Regions from separate parts of the Rheinheimera fenheensis genome, predicted to be linked through region 2. Evidence: predicted binding sites of a transcription regulator. Region 2 holds the regulator's gene; the other holds the start of a gene.
The links. Region 2 encodes sigma-54, which starts transcription at its own class of promoters, with help from an activator protein. Its sites were predicted from a motif close to TGGCANGNTNCNTGCTT; they were not measured.

Region 1 (7,236 bases), on a different contig from region 2:
TGCGCGCCGGCGTACCAAAGGCGGTATCACCTATCTCCAACACGGTTAAGCCGTTAACTTTACCCACCGCCAAACCGTCGGTATCAATTAAAATCTGCCCTTCCTGAATATCTTCTAAGAAAGCTTCACTTATACGCCCGGTGCGGTACTGCTTGCCTTTTAAGGCCTGTTGCACATGCTCTGCCGTTAAGCTGTTGCTGTGCTGCTGGCCGGCGTAATAACAGGCTTCGCGCACCAGCTCTAATACATCGGCAAAGCGGGCCGATAATTTGCGCTGGTGCTCAGCCTGGCGAAAGCTGAAGCTAAGCAACTGGCGAAACCCGCTGGCGGTCAGCTCGTCGATATTTAACAGCTGCATTTGTTCGCGAATTTGCATCGCCATATAGCTTAGGGTCTGGGCGTTATACGGCAGATAATGCTCAAAGTCGGCCAACACACGAAACAGCTCGTTAAATTCATCATCCACGTCCTGAATAAGGTAATACAGGTCGCGTGAGCCAAGCAGTACCACCTTTACATTTAGCGGTATCGCCTTGGGCGTAATAATGGTCGAGTTAGTCACCGCATGGTCTGATAGGGTATCAATGAGTAACTCACCGGATTTTAGCGCCAGTTTTAACGCATCCCACAGCTGTGGCTGGGTTAGCAGACGGTCGGCATCTAAGATTAAGTAGCCGCCGTTGGCACGGTGCAGCGCACCGGGGCGGATCATGCGGTAGTTGGTATACAGCGAGCCACTGCTGGAGTTGTACTCAACACGGCCAAACAGGTTGCCGTAGCTGGGGCTGGGCTCAAAAATAATCGGCGCACCCGACATACTTTCATGATGCACCAACACGTTAGGCACAAACTCTTCGACAAAAATTTCGCGGTTATCGCTCTCTTCCTGCTTTTCGCTTTCCGACTCATCCGGCATCAGTTCCAGCACGGCTTTTACCAGATGGCTGCGCATCTCTCGCACATATCGCAGCACACCCAGTTCAGCTGCATAGTCGTGCTCCAGCTGTTTTAGCAGCGGTTTTATCGCCTGCTCTATGGTGTCTTTACGCAGCGCGCGCAGGTTTTCCGATAACTCGCGCTTCCACTGCGGCAACTCTAGTAGCTGTTCATTTAAAATGGTTTCCAGCTCGCCCACCAGGCCGTAAAAGTACTGCCGCTGCTCTTCGGTTAACTTACTAAACTCCTGATCATCAAGCGGTTTGCCGTCAATGATCGGTGAAAAGCTGACCGCGCCGTTTTCTTCATACAACACGACGTTTTTTTCCAGCGCTTTTTTCTCTACCAATTCCAGCGCCAGTTCGTATTTATCATCAAAGGCACGGGCAATGGCTTTTTTCTTGCGCTGATAACCCGGGTTATCAAAGGCTGCCGGGAAGGTGTCGAGCAACTCGTCAATTAAGGCTTCAATCTTCTTAACCAGTACCTTGCCTTCACCCGGCAACAGCCGCAGCGTGTTGGGTACACGCTCGTCATCAAAATTGTTTAAATAGCACCATTCATCTGGCGTGGCTTTTTCACTGGCGGCTTGCTGTAATATATCCTGCACCAGCGTAAAACGGCCTAGCGCCGGCTCCCCCATTACATACAGGTTGTAACCGGGCATATCCATACCGATAGCAAACGCCAGCGCCGCCTTGGCTCTGTCCTGCCCGATAAAGGCCGGCACCAGTGTGTTAGCGTCCAGCGCTTGTTTAATCAGTTTAGCGTCCAGCTGAGGCCCAAGTTGGGGTAGCGTAAGTGCCAGCGGATGTGGGTGATGAGTCATGCATTACCTAGTAAAACCTGCAATTATTGCCGCTATACTAGCAAAAACCAGCGCCGCTGTGCTGGTCAATTTCGCTGTTTGATTAAAGAATTCCCCCACCCCGTCGATACAGTAAGTATCAAGGCAAACAGTACACGGGGCCAATCATGAACGAGACATACCGCTTACAGAAAATTCGCAACCTGGGCGTACGGCTACAAGAGCTTGAGCTGGTGTCATTAACGCCTGGCAAATCTTACACCAGTGCAGCACTAAACTTCCTGTTTGCCGATCATGAGCTGGAGCGCCCTTGTGGTTTACCACTGGAACACACGTTAAAAACACTGGGCGAGGCTATTATGGCTAAACGCAAAGTACGCTTTTCCAGCCTGGACGCGGATGCAGTCATCGACTTTTTCTGCCGGCTATATCGCGTTCACTAACCGCAACTATTTACGCACAGCGCTGAAAGATAACCATCATACCGCCGTTCTTATGTTCTGTTGTTTTAACGGAGCATTAAGATGCCGGCGGTTTTTTCTTTTTATCAAACTATGGTCAATCGCAGCCAGGCGCTAGCCGGATTAGCACCTTTACTTCTGCGCCTATATCTGGCCCCCGTGTTACTGCAAGCGGGCTTTAACAAGCTTGAGCACTTTGACGACACGGTAGCCTGGTTTGGCAATACCGAATGGGGGCTGGGTTTACCCCTGCCAATGCTGTTAACCATATTGGCAATAACCGCAGAAACGCTGGGGGCAGTGTTGTTGCTAATGGGTTTATTCACCCGGCTGGCTAGCATACCCCTTATGGTGACCATGCTGGTGGCCATTTTTGCTGTGCATTGGCCTAACGGCTGGCTAGCGATTGCCGACAGCAGCAGTTGGCTGGCAAACGAGCGGGTAATAGAATCTACTGAGCAACTTCAGGCCGCGAAACACCTGTTGCAGCAACATGGTAATTACGCCTGGCTCACCCGCAATGGTAGTTTTGTGATTTTAAACAACGGTATTGAATTTGCTGCCACCTATTTTGTTATGTTGGTTAGCCTGTTTTTTACCGGTGGTGGCCGCTACACCAGCCTGGATTATTATGTTAAGCAGCGCGTCTATGGCGGAGCATCATGATGGGTAGCCTGCATTTTTTGCCAGGCAGGGCAAATAAAGCTAGTCTGAACACCACTAACGTACAGAGTAAAACGGCGCCAATGCCCGACCACACCACTCAGAACCAGCCAAGCGCTGCCGTGTTTACGCTTGGCGACAATAAAGCCAAACGCTACGAATTGCTGGTTAAGCACTACCATGCCGATCTGTATCGCTACGGTTACTGGTTATGTAAAGATGCGGACATTGCCCAGGATCTGGTGCAGGAAACCTTTTTACGCGCCTGGAGAAGCCTGGACAGCCTGCTGGACGCAAATGCCGCTAAAGCATGGCTTATTACTATCTTACGCCGGGAAAACGCCCGCCGCTTTGAGCGTAAGCAATTTGATTACGACGACGGCGCCGAGCAGGATAGTCTGGCCGATACGGTGCAAAGCAGTGCCGAGCAACAATACGACAACCAGATTGTGCGCCAGCATTTGGCGGCGTTACCCGAAGAGTACCGCGAACCCTTGGTGCTGCAAGCATTAGGCGGCTTTAGCAGTGACGAGATCGCCAGCCTGCTTCAACTGAATGTCAATACCGTGAACACCCGTTTATTTCGCGCCCGTAAATTAATGCGGGCCAGCCTGGATGTATCAGGAGAGCGTCACCATGACTAATACCGAATTACGCCGTTTATTACTGGCCGACCCTTATAGTCAGCACCCGGCGCTACAACAGGCGCTTGCGAAAGATGCTGATTTGCGTCAATTTGCCCAACAACTGCAGCAGCAACAACACGCCTTAGAAGATGCGCTGCAAATACCGGTACCGCCTATGCTGGCCGAGCAGCTAATGCAAATTCCAAAGCAACAAAAACGCCGTTGGCGCTGGTTAACACCGCTGGCCTTAGCGGCAAGTGTCGCCCTGATTTCAGTATTGGGGCTTAATGGGTATCACCATGGTTACACCAGCGATATCGGCAGCCATGCATTAGCCCATGTTTACCATGAACACGATTATTTACTGTCTCATGCCCAGGCGCAGCCGCTTGAAGAGGTAAACCTGAAACTGGCTGACTTTGGTGCCAACTTACAAGAGTGGCAGGACGAGATTATTTACGCCCGCTATTGTACCTTTCAGGGTGTGCGTTCGCTGCATCTGGCGGTGAAGACAGCCAGCGGCTACGCCACTATTTTTGTTATACCCAAAGACACAGATCTGAAAGCCTCACCACACTTTACCGATCAGCACTATCAGGGGCTGACACTGGCAATGCTCAATGCCAATGTGGTGGTAGTAAGTGACAACCCTGCTGATCTGCAACAACTGCCTGCCAAGTTACAACGTAAACTGGTGTTTTCAGCGTAAAAAAACGGCCCTGCCGGGCCGTTTTATCGCAAAACCATGCGTTTTATCAGGCGCGGCTTTTACGCAGACGCAGCGCAGCTAAACCCGCAGCAAACAACAGCACACTGGCCGGTGCTGGTACATCACTTGGGTCAACCTGAGCACCGACATAACTGATCAGATTTTTCGTCAGTTGTTGTGAATTTGGCACGTCAAATTGATTCATCATAAAATTCACGTCCAGGATAGTGGTCAGCGCGCCAGCCATAGCATTGGTTAAACTACCAACACCAAACGCCACACCGGCGCCCATAGAGCCATCGGCGCGAGAGGTGATCCACTCGCCGTTGCCGTGGTTGGTGTAACAACCCGAGGCAGCATAATTTACCTGACTTACCGTATTAGGACCGGTAAAGGGTTCATGCACCATTTGCACACCGTCGTAACAACCTGAAAAGCCCAGAGCGCCACCGCCCAGCAGATTAATTAACGATAAAATCGAGTTATTACGACTCATAAAATTATCGTTTTCACCCATTAAGAACAGGCCGCCACCGTTACCTAAATAATCCAGATAGATATTTTGCGCCGCGGCGTCTAGCGCTGCCGCGTTAAAAAAGCGTACATCCCATACCTGAGCATAACCTGAGAGATCAGCCAGCAAATTATTGCTGATAGTAACGGTGTTGCCCACTGCTTCATGTAGCGCTTGCAGATTGGCGGTTAATGCACTGGTGGTACCCACTTCTGTGGTTTGATCAGCGCCGTTAATAATTAAAATAGGACCGGCAGTCGCCGCAGCTGAACACATCAAGCCGGCGGCACAAAACAACGACTTCAACAACTTCATACTTCACTCCGTGAAAAATCAACTGGTTACCATCTTTTTTGGCAGAGAGGCTTAAGCAAGAACCACGCCTACATAAAATACCTATAATAATCAACAATATAAAATAAACCCGTTACAGATAACGTCTGTTGATGCAAAAAAAGCTGACAGCAACCACAACATTGACTAAAGTTTAAACAAATTAATTAAATTACGTCATATTTTTTTACATTACCCCTCAACACAGTAAATCAAATGAACATATTTCTATATTTTTCAAGTCGTTACAAATCACAGTCTTAAGGCATATTATTTGCTAGCAGCCGCAGGCTTTAATGCCTTTTATAACAATCAGCAATAATATGGAGATAATTAATGAAACTTAGGAATTTAGCGGCGGCACTGAGCTTTGCTGCCATACTGCCGGCACAAGCTGCAGTAATTGGTCTGGATGTCATGACATCAGTCAACAATGCTGCCAGCGAAATGACCAATGCACTGGTGGGTGCGGGCATTTCAGTATTTGATGGCAGCCAGGTCTTTCAGGGCGTGTTAAACGATGCCGCCAGTGCGCAATCCGCCATCTATCAAAGCGCGCTGTTTAGTAACGGTGTACATTCGGTTGGTATCGATGATGGTATCTTCTTAAGCACCGGTACCGCAAATTTGTCAAACAGCAACACATCGTCCAGCCTGGGTTTTAGCACAGGCACCGGCAGCGATGCCGACTTGTCAGCCCTATTAGCCGCCAATGGCGCGCCCAGCACCACCACCAACGATGTTAACTTTTTGGAATTTCAGTTCTCGGTAGCCGCTGGTTTTAATGCCATTAGCCTGGATTTTATCTTTGGCTCTGAAGAGTTTCCTGATCAAGCGGTAACTGACGTGCTGGGTATTTTTGTTGACGGTATTAACTATGCGTTTTTCCCGGACAGCAGCCTGGTGTCTTTTGTAACAGGCGTCAATGCCGGCAACTTTAATGACAACTCACAGGGCGATTATGACCTGGAGTACGATGGTTTTAGCAACCTGTTAAACCTGGTCGGCTTGCTGGATACATCGTTAACCACCCACACCATAAAAATTGCTATTGCTGATACGTCAGACAGCATTTATGACAGTGGTGTCTGGTTATCGAACATGCGGGCTGTGGTTGCAAACACCGGTGGGGTAAACAACCCGCCTAACCCGGTTTCAGCCCCGGGCACGCTGGCGTTGCTGGGTCTGGGCTTGTTTGCTGCCATGCGCCGCAAAAGCAAGCGTTAATAGTACAAAGTAATAACGAAGACAGCGGCGGCCGTTATTGCGCCGCTGTTTTTAGTAAACGCCGCCACTGATACCAGCCATACCAAGCGTTAAACCAAAAACCAGCATACACAATGGCAGTTAACTGCAGCTCACGCGATAAGTACAGCGGCACCGCCAGGGTGTTTACAATAAGCCAGAACCACCAGGTTTTCAGTTTGCGGTTCATCAGTAAAAACTGCGCAATAATACTGAACATTAAAATAGCCGAGTCAACAAAGGGCGCATAAGCATCGGTTAAACGGTGCAGCATAAAGCCGTATAACACTGTGACCACCAGCGCCAGCGCGGCATAGGCCAACAAGCGTGTTAAGGCGGTATCGGTTATCTGTTTTACCCCACTCGCCCTGCCCCACTGGTACCAGCCAATGGCGTTGGTGGCGATAAAAAACAGCATCAGCAGCACTTCGGCATACAGTTTTACCTGATAAAACAGTAGCGAAAATAAGGCACAGCCAATGATGCCAAGCCACCAGGTGTGAATACTGTTACGCGCCGCTAAAAACACCGCCAACAAGTAAAAGCCATTGGCGGCATATTCCAGATACAGTTGGTTCATGCGAGTGTCCTGCAGTTAAAAGCGCTCATTGCCGTCAATACCAAGGTTATTAATTTTGCGTTTGCGCAGTAACTTTAACAGCATATTGCGACAAGCGCGCAGCACAGGGTACAGCCAGTTGGCTACCTTGCGTGACTTAAACAGGTGGTAATTTAACCGGTTAAACAGCCCACTGCGGCTACTGAGCAGCGACAGCATATAAATGGCATCACTGCCGTAATACAGCTTACCGCCCATTTTCAGCACCATGCCCTGGTCAATATCCAGCCCCTGCGCCGTTAATTCGCGCAGTATGGCGCTGTCTTCGCGGGCATTAATAAGCGTGAGCTCACCGACACTCTGGCGAATGCGTACCAACTGG
Region 2 (7,236 bases):
CGGTATTATTCTGGTGGCAGATACTTTGTCTGTGGTGCTGGTGTGTTTAACATCATTCCTGGCATTAGGCGCCATTTGTTATGGCAGTGCCGGTGAAGATGAAAAAGGCTCGTTTTTCCATCCACTATTTCAGTTTCAGGTGATGGGTATTAACGGCGCTTTTTTAACGGGTGACTTATTTAACCTGTTTGTGTTTTTTGAGGTATTACTGATTGCCTCCTATGCGTTGTTAATTCATGCCGGTGGCAAGAACAAAACGAAAGCTGCTGTGCATTATGTCGTGCTAAACCTGACGGGCTCGGCCATCTTTCTTATCTCGCTGGCGGTGCTGTATGGCACAACAGGCACCTTAAATATTGCCGATATGGCGCAAAAAGTGGCGCAGCTGCCGGCATCTGATCTGATGCTGGTTAAATCCGGCGCCCTGATGCTGATGATAGTGTTTGCGCTAAAGGCTGCTGTGCTACCACTGCAATTCTGGTTACCGGCAACCTATGCTTCAGCTTCGGCGCCGGTAGCCGCGTTGTTTGCCGTGATGACCAAGATTGGCGTTTATGCGCTGCTGCGGGTGTATACCACCATTTTTGGTAACGAGGCAGGAGAGTTGTCGGGGATCGCTGCAGACTGGCTACTACCTGCCGGTTTAGCCACTATTGCGTTGGGTGCTATTGGTGTTATGGCCAGCCAGGATTTTCGTAAACTGGTGGCGAATCTGGTGCTGCTGTCCGTAGGTACCCTGGTGAGCCTGGTTGCATTACAAACCCAGCAGGCAGCCGCTGCGGCCTTGTATTATACCGTGCACTCTACGCTGGTAACGGCAGCGCTGTTTTTAATCGCGGATCTGATCGCAAATCAGCGCGGAAAAGCGGCCGACAGGTTGGTCTCCGGGCGTAAAGTGGTGCAGCCGGTGCTGCTGGGCATGATGTTTATGGTAGGCGCACTGAGTGTCGCCGGTTTGCCGCCGCTATCTGGCTTTGTTGGTAAGGTGATGTTGCTGCAGTCGGTGACTGACCCAAACAGCCGGCTCTGGTTGTGGGCCCTGGTGCTGGTCAGCAGTTTAGTGGTGATTATCGGCTTATCCCGTGCCGGTAGCACCTTATTTTGGCGGATTAGTGGTACTGACACTGTTGCTGAAACCGCTAAGCCATTGCAGGTATTTGCGGTCTGCTGGTTATTGTTAGCCAGCCCTTTGCTGGTGATTTTTGCTGGCCCGCTGACTGAGCTGTCGTTGCAGGCAGCGGCGCAACTGTATGACACTAAGACGTCAGTACAATTGATTTTAGGCCAGGAGGTGACGCCATGAGGTTTAAGCCGAAGTTTCGCTGGTTGCCTACGCCTTATCGCAGTGTGTTGCTGTTTGTCGTCTGGTTACTGCTAAACCAGAGCATTGAAGCGGTGCATGTGTTTTTTGGTCTGATACTGGCAATCGTTATTCCATTACTCACGTTGCGTTTTCGTAACCCTCAGCCACTGATTGAGCGGCCAATGCTGGCGCTGCGTTATATTCTGCGGGTGTTTGGTGACATTATTACAGCCAATGCCCAAGTTGCAGTGTTGATACTGGGGCCAAAGCAGCGGTTAAGCCCGGCATTTGTCAAAGTGCCGTTGGATTTGCAGCATGAATTGCCCATTACTATTTTAGCCAGTACGGTGTCGATGACGCCGGGCACGGTCAGCGCTGAAATTTACCCCAGTGTTGAGCAACTGCCTGAGGGCGAGCCCTTGCCGCAGCGTTGGCTGCTGATCCATGTGCTGAACCTGAAAGATGAGGCGCAGCTTATTGCCGAGATCAAACAGCGTTATGAAGCACCGCTGAAGGAGATTTTTCAATGCTAAATAATGTCATCATGTTGGTGTTTGCCATGATTAGCGTGGCGCTACTGCTGAATTTATGGCGCCTGCTGCGGGGGCCTAGTTTGCCAGACCGCATTCTGGCGCTGGATACCATGTATATCAACAGCATAGCACTGATTATTCTGTACGGTTTGTTGATGGGATCACCGCTGTATTTTGAGGCCGCTTTGCTGATTGCGATGTTGGGCTTTGTCAGTACTGTGGCGGTATGTAAGTTCTTGCTGCGTGGCGATATTATCGAATAGGAGCGGTTATGCAAAACTGGATCGAGTGGGCCGTGGCATTTTTTCTGTTACTGGGTGGCAGCTTCGTGTTAATCGGCTCAATTGGCTTAACCCGCATGCCTGACTTTTTTATGCGGCTGCATGGGCCAACCAAAGCAACCACCCTGGGTATGGGCGGCATTTTGCTGGGGTCAATTTTCTTTTTTAGCTTGTCAGGCGGCGTCAGTGTGCATGAGCTTTTAATTACCATCTTTTTGCTTATCACAGCGCCGATCAGCGCACATATGCTGATAAAGACAGCACTGCACCACAAATTAAAAGCGATAACTAAAACCAAAGGGCTGGATAATATAGCGCCGGCGCAAAGTAAGCAGCACAGCCGTAAACCCTTGCCATAGCGCGGTTTTGGGGCATTAACTTATTGCTCGTCAAAACCTTTATTGATTAAATCGATCACGGCGATAAGCGCCTGTTCAGCGTCATCGCCCTGGGTGCAGACTTCCAGCGTTTTTCCTTTACTACTGGCCAGCATTAACAGCGCCAATACACTGCTGGCATCAGCAGTTTTGTCATCTTGTACCAGCTCTATTTTGGCTTGAAACTGCTGACATAACTGTGCCAGTTTAGTGGCAGCGCGCGCATGTAAGCCGAGCTGATTAACGATGGTAACGGTTTGACGACATTGCATGAGTTACGCCTTGTGGTGACGCGATAGCTCACGGTGACGAACCTGCACGTCGTCGCGTGAACTGCGATAACTTTCGACCAGGCTTTCCACCATATACACAGAGCGATGCTGGCCACCAGTGCAGCCAATGGCTATGGTCAGATAACTGCGGTTATTACGCTCCAGCTGTGGTAGCCAGGTACTGATAAAGCTGTTAATTTGCCAGATGTATTTGGCTACAACGGGTTGTGCCGCCAGATAATCTTTTACCGGTTGGTCAAGCCCGGTGAGTGGCTTTAAATCAGGCTCCCAATGGGGGTTAGGTAAAAAGCGCGCGTCGAAGACAAAGTCGGCGTCTTTCGGGATACCGTATTTAAAGCCAAAAGACTCAAACAAAATCACCAAGCGGCCGGTTTTCTGGCCCAAAATGCGCTCACGCAGCTGTTCTGCCAGCTGATGCACATTCAAGTCGGTGGTATCAATATAGAGGTCGGCCCGGCTGGATATAGGGTCTAACAGCTGCTGCTCGCGCTGTATCGCTTCATCCAGCGACATGGCCTGATGCGACAGCGGGTGTAACCGGCGTGTTTCGCTAAAACGCTTAATTAAGCTGGCGTGATCGGCATCCAGGTAAAGAATGGTCAGGTCGAGTTTGCGTGGCAGGTAAGACAGAATCTCAGACAGCTCATTGGGGTCTTGTGGCAGGTTCCGCACGTCTATGCTTACGGCAACACGCTCATACTGCCCCATAACAGTGGTCGCCAGCGTAGGCAGCAAATTAACCGGAATATTGTCGACACAGTAGTAGCCTAGGTCTTCCATCACCCTCAGCGCGACAGATTTGCCTGAGCCGGAACGACCACTGACTACCAGCAGCTTCATTTGTCGGTATCCACTGTGCTGTAATCCACCAACAGCTTGTACAACTCCTGATTTGTCTGAGCATGGCGGATTTTTTTTGTGAGTTCTTTCTGGCTTAACAGCTTGGCGATACCCGCTAAGGTACTAAGGTGCGCCTGACATTGTTCTTCGGGTATTAAAATAGCGCAAAAAATATCTACCGGCTGATTGTCTATTGCATCAAAGGGGATGGCCTCTTTACTGACCACAAAGACCAGTACCGGCTGGGTCACGGACTTTAATTTGCCGTGCGGTATGGCGATACCGCCACCGATGCCGGTAGAGCCAAGCTTTTCCCGTGTCATCAGGGCTTCCAGGATACTGTACTCGGTCATGTCAGGCAGCTGTTGATGCGCCAGCTCGGCAATGTACTCGAGGATCCGTTTTTTGCTATTAAAAAGAACTGCACTTTTAGTGCAGTTCTCAGCAAGCATTGCAGTTAGATTCATCATGTCAGGTTAGTGTCGGGCTATTTTCTCTTTATGCTTAATCACCTGGCGATCGAGTTTATCTATCAGCTGGTCGATAGCGGCATACATATTTTCATCTTCAGAAACCGCAAAAACTTCACCGCCGTTCAGGTGGAGCTTGGCTTCAGCAATCTGTTTCAATTTTTCCACGTTTAGGATCACATGTACATTGTTTATATGATCAAAATGGCGTTCCAGCTTAGCAAACTTGCTGTCCACGTACTCTTTTAAGGCTTCAGTAATTTCAACATGGCGACCAGTTAGATTGATTTGCATAGACATATTCCTTCTTTTAGGCTTATTTACAGCAAGGTCTTGCGTTGATTTGACGGTGGAATAAACAGCGATTCACGGTATTTGGCAATGGTGCGTCGTGCTACGTTAATTCCTTGCTCCAGCAAAATATCGGCCATCTTACTGTCACTCAGCGGTTTGGCCGGGTTTTCCGCCGCCACTAATTTTTTAATAAACGCCCTTATGGCAGTTGACGAACATTCACCGCCACTCTCTGTACTAACATGACTGGAAAAAAAGAATTTAAGTTCAAAGATCCCTCTGGGTGTGTGCATATACTTTTGGGTGGTAACCCGGGAAATGGTGGACTCGTGCATGCCAACCATTTCTGCTACGTCATTCAACACCATCGGCTTCATGGCCTCTTCACCATGCTCAAAAAAGGCCTGCTGTTGTTGCACAATACAATTGGCCACTTTTAATAAAGTTTCGTTACGGCTTTCCAGACTCTTTAAAAACCATTTAGCCTCCTGCAGATGTGAACGTATAAACTGGCTGTCGGACGCATTTCGGGCTGTTCTTGACATCGCCGCGTACTGCTGGTTAATGCGCACTTTTGGCATCGCGTCCGGGTTTAGCTCAACCTGCCAGCGACCTTTTACCTTAGTCACACTCACATCCGGTATCACGTACTGCTGTTCTTGTCGTATCACATCAGCGCCGGGCCTTGGGTTTAAACTGTGGATCAGCCGCATCACTTCTTTCAGTTCATCCTCTTTGAGTTTAGTCACCCGCATCAAAGAACGAAAGTCACGATTGGCTAAAAATTCAGTGTGGTCTCGGATCAGGCTTTGCGCCTCACTGAGAAAGGGAGTGGCCGGATCGAATTGACGTAGCTGTACCAACAAACACTCCTGCACCGAACGGGCACCTACGCCAACCGGGTCAAATAACTGAATGCGTTTGATTACGGCTTCTACTTCATCGGCTTCTACCTCTGGCAAGCCGAGTGAGTCGAGAATATCTTCGCAGCTGATGGTTAATAAGCCATTGTCATCGATGGCTTCAATAATAATCTCGGCGATGGCGCGGTCGGTGTCAGTAAAGGGTGTAAGCTGCATTTGCCAGCGCAAATAATCCTGCAGGGTTTCACTGGTTTCACCCTGATAGACATAATCGTCATCCGGATTGCCGGCGCTACCGGCACTGACCGGTTCTGCACTAACCAAATCATCCCAGTTGTTGTCCAGCGGTAAGTCTTCCTGAATATTTTGCTCGGTCATCGCCTCGCTGCTGTCAGGCTCGCTGGGTTCAAAGCTGTCATCCGGATTATGATCGACGTCGGCCGCTTTGGTGTCAGATAGGTCGATGTGCTCTTTGGGTTCAGGGTTAAAGCTGTCGAATTCGTCTTCGGCTTCCAATAAGGGGTTAGCGTCTAGCGCTTCCTGAATTTCCTGCTGCAACTCTATCGTCGACAACTGTAACAGGCGAATTGCCTGTTGCAATTGTGGCGTCATGGTTAGCTGCTGTCCTAAGCGAAGTTGCAAAGAGGGTTTCATCTACTTCTACCGTTCTCCTGAATCACACGCTGTTGTTGTTTTTTGCTAACTATAGCCTGAATTGCTCGCCAAGGTATACATCGCGTACTTTCTGATTAGCCAGCACGTCTTGTGGTGCACCGGAGGCAATCAGCTCGCCATGACTGACAATGTAGGCGATTTCACACACATCAAGGGTTTCACGCACATTATGGTCGGTAATCAGTACCCCAATGCCCCGTTGCGCCAGGTGCTGAATAATTTTTTTAATGTCTAATACTGAAATAGGGTCAACACCGGCAAAGGGCTCGTCCAGCAGGATAAAGGCCGGATTAGCCGCCAGAGCGCGGGCAATTTCTACCCGGCGCCGCTCGCCACCGGATAAGCTCATGCCCAAGCTATGTTTGATGTGGCCGATATGAAACTCTTCGAGTAAATCGTCGGCAATTTCCTCCCGTTGGGTGCGGCTTAAGTCTTTACGGGTTTGCAAAATAGCCAATAAATTATCGTACACGCTAAGCTTGCGGAAAATAGAGCTTTCCTGTGGCAAATAGCCGATACCGCAACGTGCCCGCTCGTGGATTGGGCTGAAGGTAATGTCCTGTTCATTAAGGCTGATATGGCCTTTATCAGAGGGCACCAAACCCACAATCATGTAAAAGGTGGTGGTTTTACCGGCCCCATTTGGGCCGAGCAAGCCAACAATCTGGCCGGCGTTCACCGACAGGCTGACATCCTTTACGACTTGCCGGCCTTTATAACTTTTAGCCAGATGTGAGGCGACTAACTTCATGGATTGTTCTTTTCCTCTGGCGTAAAAATGGTGGTGACCCGCTTAGAGTCGTTACTTTCGGCACTGAGCTGCTTTTTCTCGACGTTATAGCGGATAACCGAGGCTTTTACTACACTGCCACTTTGTGTCAGTTCGGCATCGCCGCTCAGCGTCAGGGTGCGGCTGGAAGGCTCGTAACGCATTTGCGCTGCCGTAGCGGTTACCGGCTGGCCGTTATCCAGTTGCTGTGAGTAACTTACCGGGCTGCCGGTTGCGGTATACACCTCTTTACCCTTGCCGGCACTGGCATCAATTTCCAGTTGATCGGCTTTCATTTGTAAAGAACCTTGCGTTATCAGCACGTTAGAGCGGTAGGTGAGGATGTTTTCCTCTACCGACACCAGTTGGTCGGCGTCTATTTGAATCTGCTGGCTGTAGTCTGGTTGGGCGGCGCTCAGGCTGGCGCAGCCAAAACATAATGCTAAAAAAAACTTAGTTTTCATTCTGATATACCGTTTTATCATGCTGTAATAGCTGGAAGGTTTTACTTTTCAGGTCTGCGTTAATACCGTTGCCG

Region 1: the regulator sigma-54 is predicted to act here: its motif matches at 5,086-5,102, upstream of ABGI61_RS10315 (PEP-CTERM sorting domain-containing protein).

Annotation. Positions count from the first base shown of each region.
Region 1 covers NZ_JBDPJM010000006.1:888-8,123, reverse strand. Annotated here, with positions in the region: gene ABGI61_RS10340 (Lon protease family protein) at 1-1,765, opposite strand, end outside; gene ABGI61_RS10335 (hypothetical protein) at 1,912-2,187, shown strand; gene ABGI61_RS10330 (HvfX family Cu-binding RiPP maturation protein) at 2,269-2,871, shown strand; gene ABGI61_RS10325 (sigma-70 family RNA polymerase sigma factor) at 2,868-3,512, shown strand; gene ABGI61_RS10320 (DUF3379 family protein) at 3,505-4,203, shown strand; gene ABGI61_RS10315 (PEP-CTERM sorting domain-containing protein) at 4,250-5,032, opposite strand; gene ABGI61_RS10310 (choice-of-anchor L domain-containing protein) at 5,387-6,277, shown strand; gene pnuC (nicotinamide riboside transporter PnuC) at 6,312-6,875, opposite strand; gene ABGI61_RS10300 (DCC1-like thiol-disulfide oxidoreductase family protein) at 6,891-7,236, opposite strand, start outside.
Region 2 covers NZ_JBDPJM010000001.1:270,871-278,106, reverse strand. Annotated here, with positions in the region: gene ABGI61_RS01130 (monovalent cation/H+ antiporter subunit D) at 1-1,303, shown strand, start outside; gene ABGI61_RS01125 (Na+/H+ antiporter subunit E) at 1,300-1,836, shown strand; gene ABGI61_RS01120 (K+/H+ antiporter subunit F) at 1,830-2,099, shown strand; gene ABGI61_RS01115 (Na+/H+ antiporter subunit G) at 2,108-2,476, shown strand; gene ABGI61_RS01110 (HPr family phosphocarrier protein) at 2,497-2,766, opposite strand; gene rapZ (RNase adapter RapZ) at 2,770-3,627, opposite strand; gene ptsN (PTS IIA-like nitrogen regulatory protein PtsN) at 3,624-4,079, opposite strand; gene hpf (ribosome hibernation promoting factor) at 4,104-4,391, opposite strand; gene ABGI61_RS01090 (RNA polymerase factor sigma-54) at 4,418-5,908, opposite strand; gene lptB (LPS export ABC transporter ATP-binding protein) at 5,958-6,680, opposite strand; gene lptA (lipopolysaccharide transport periplasmic protein LptA) at 6,677-7,162, opposite strand; gene lptC (LPS export ABC transporter periplasmic protein LptC) at 7,152-7,236, opposite strand, start outside.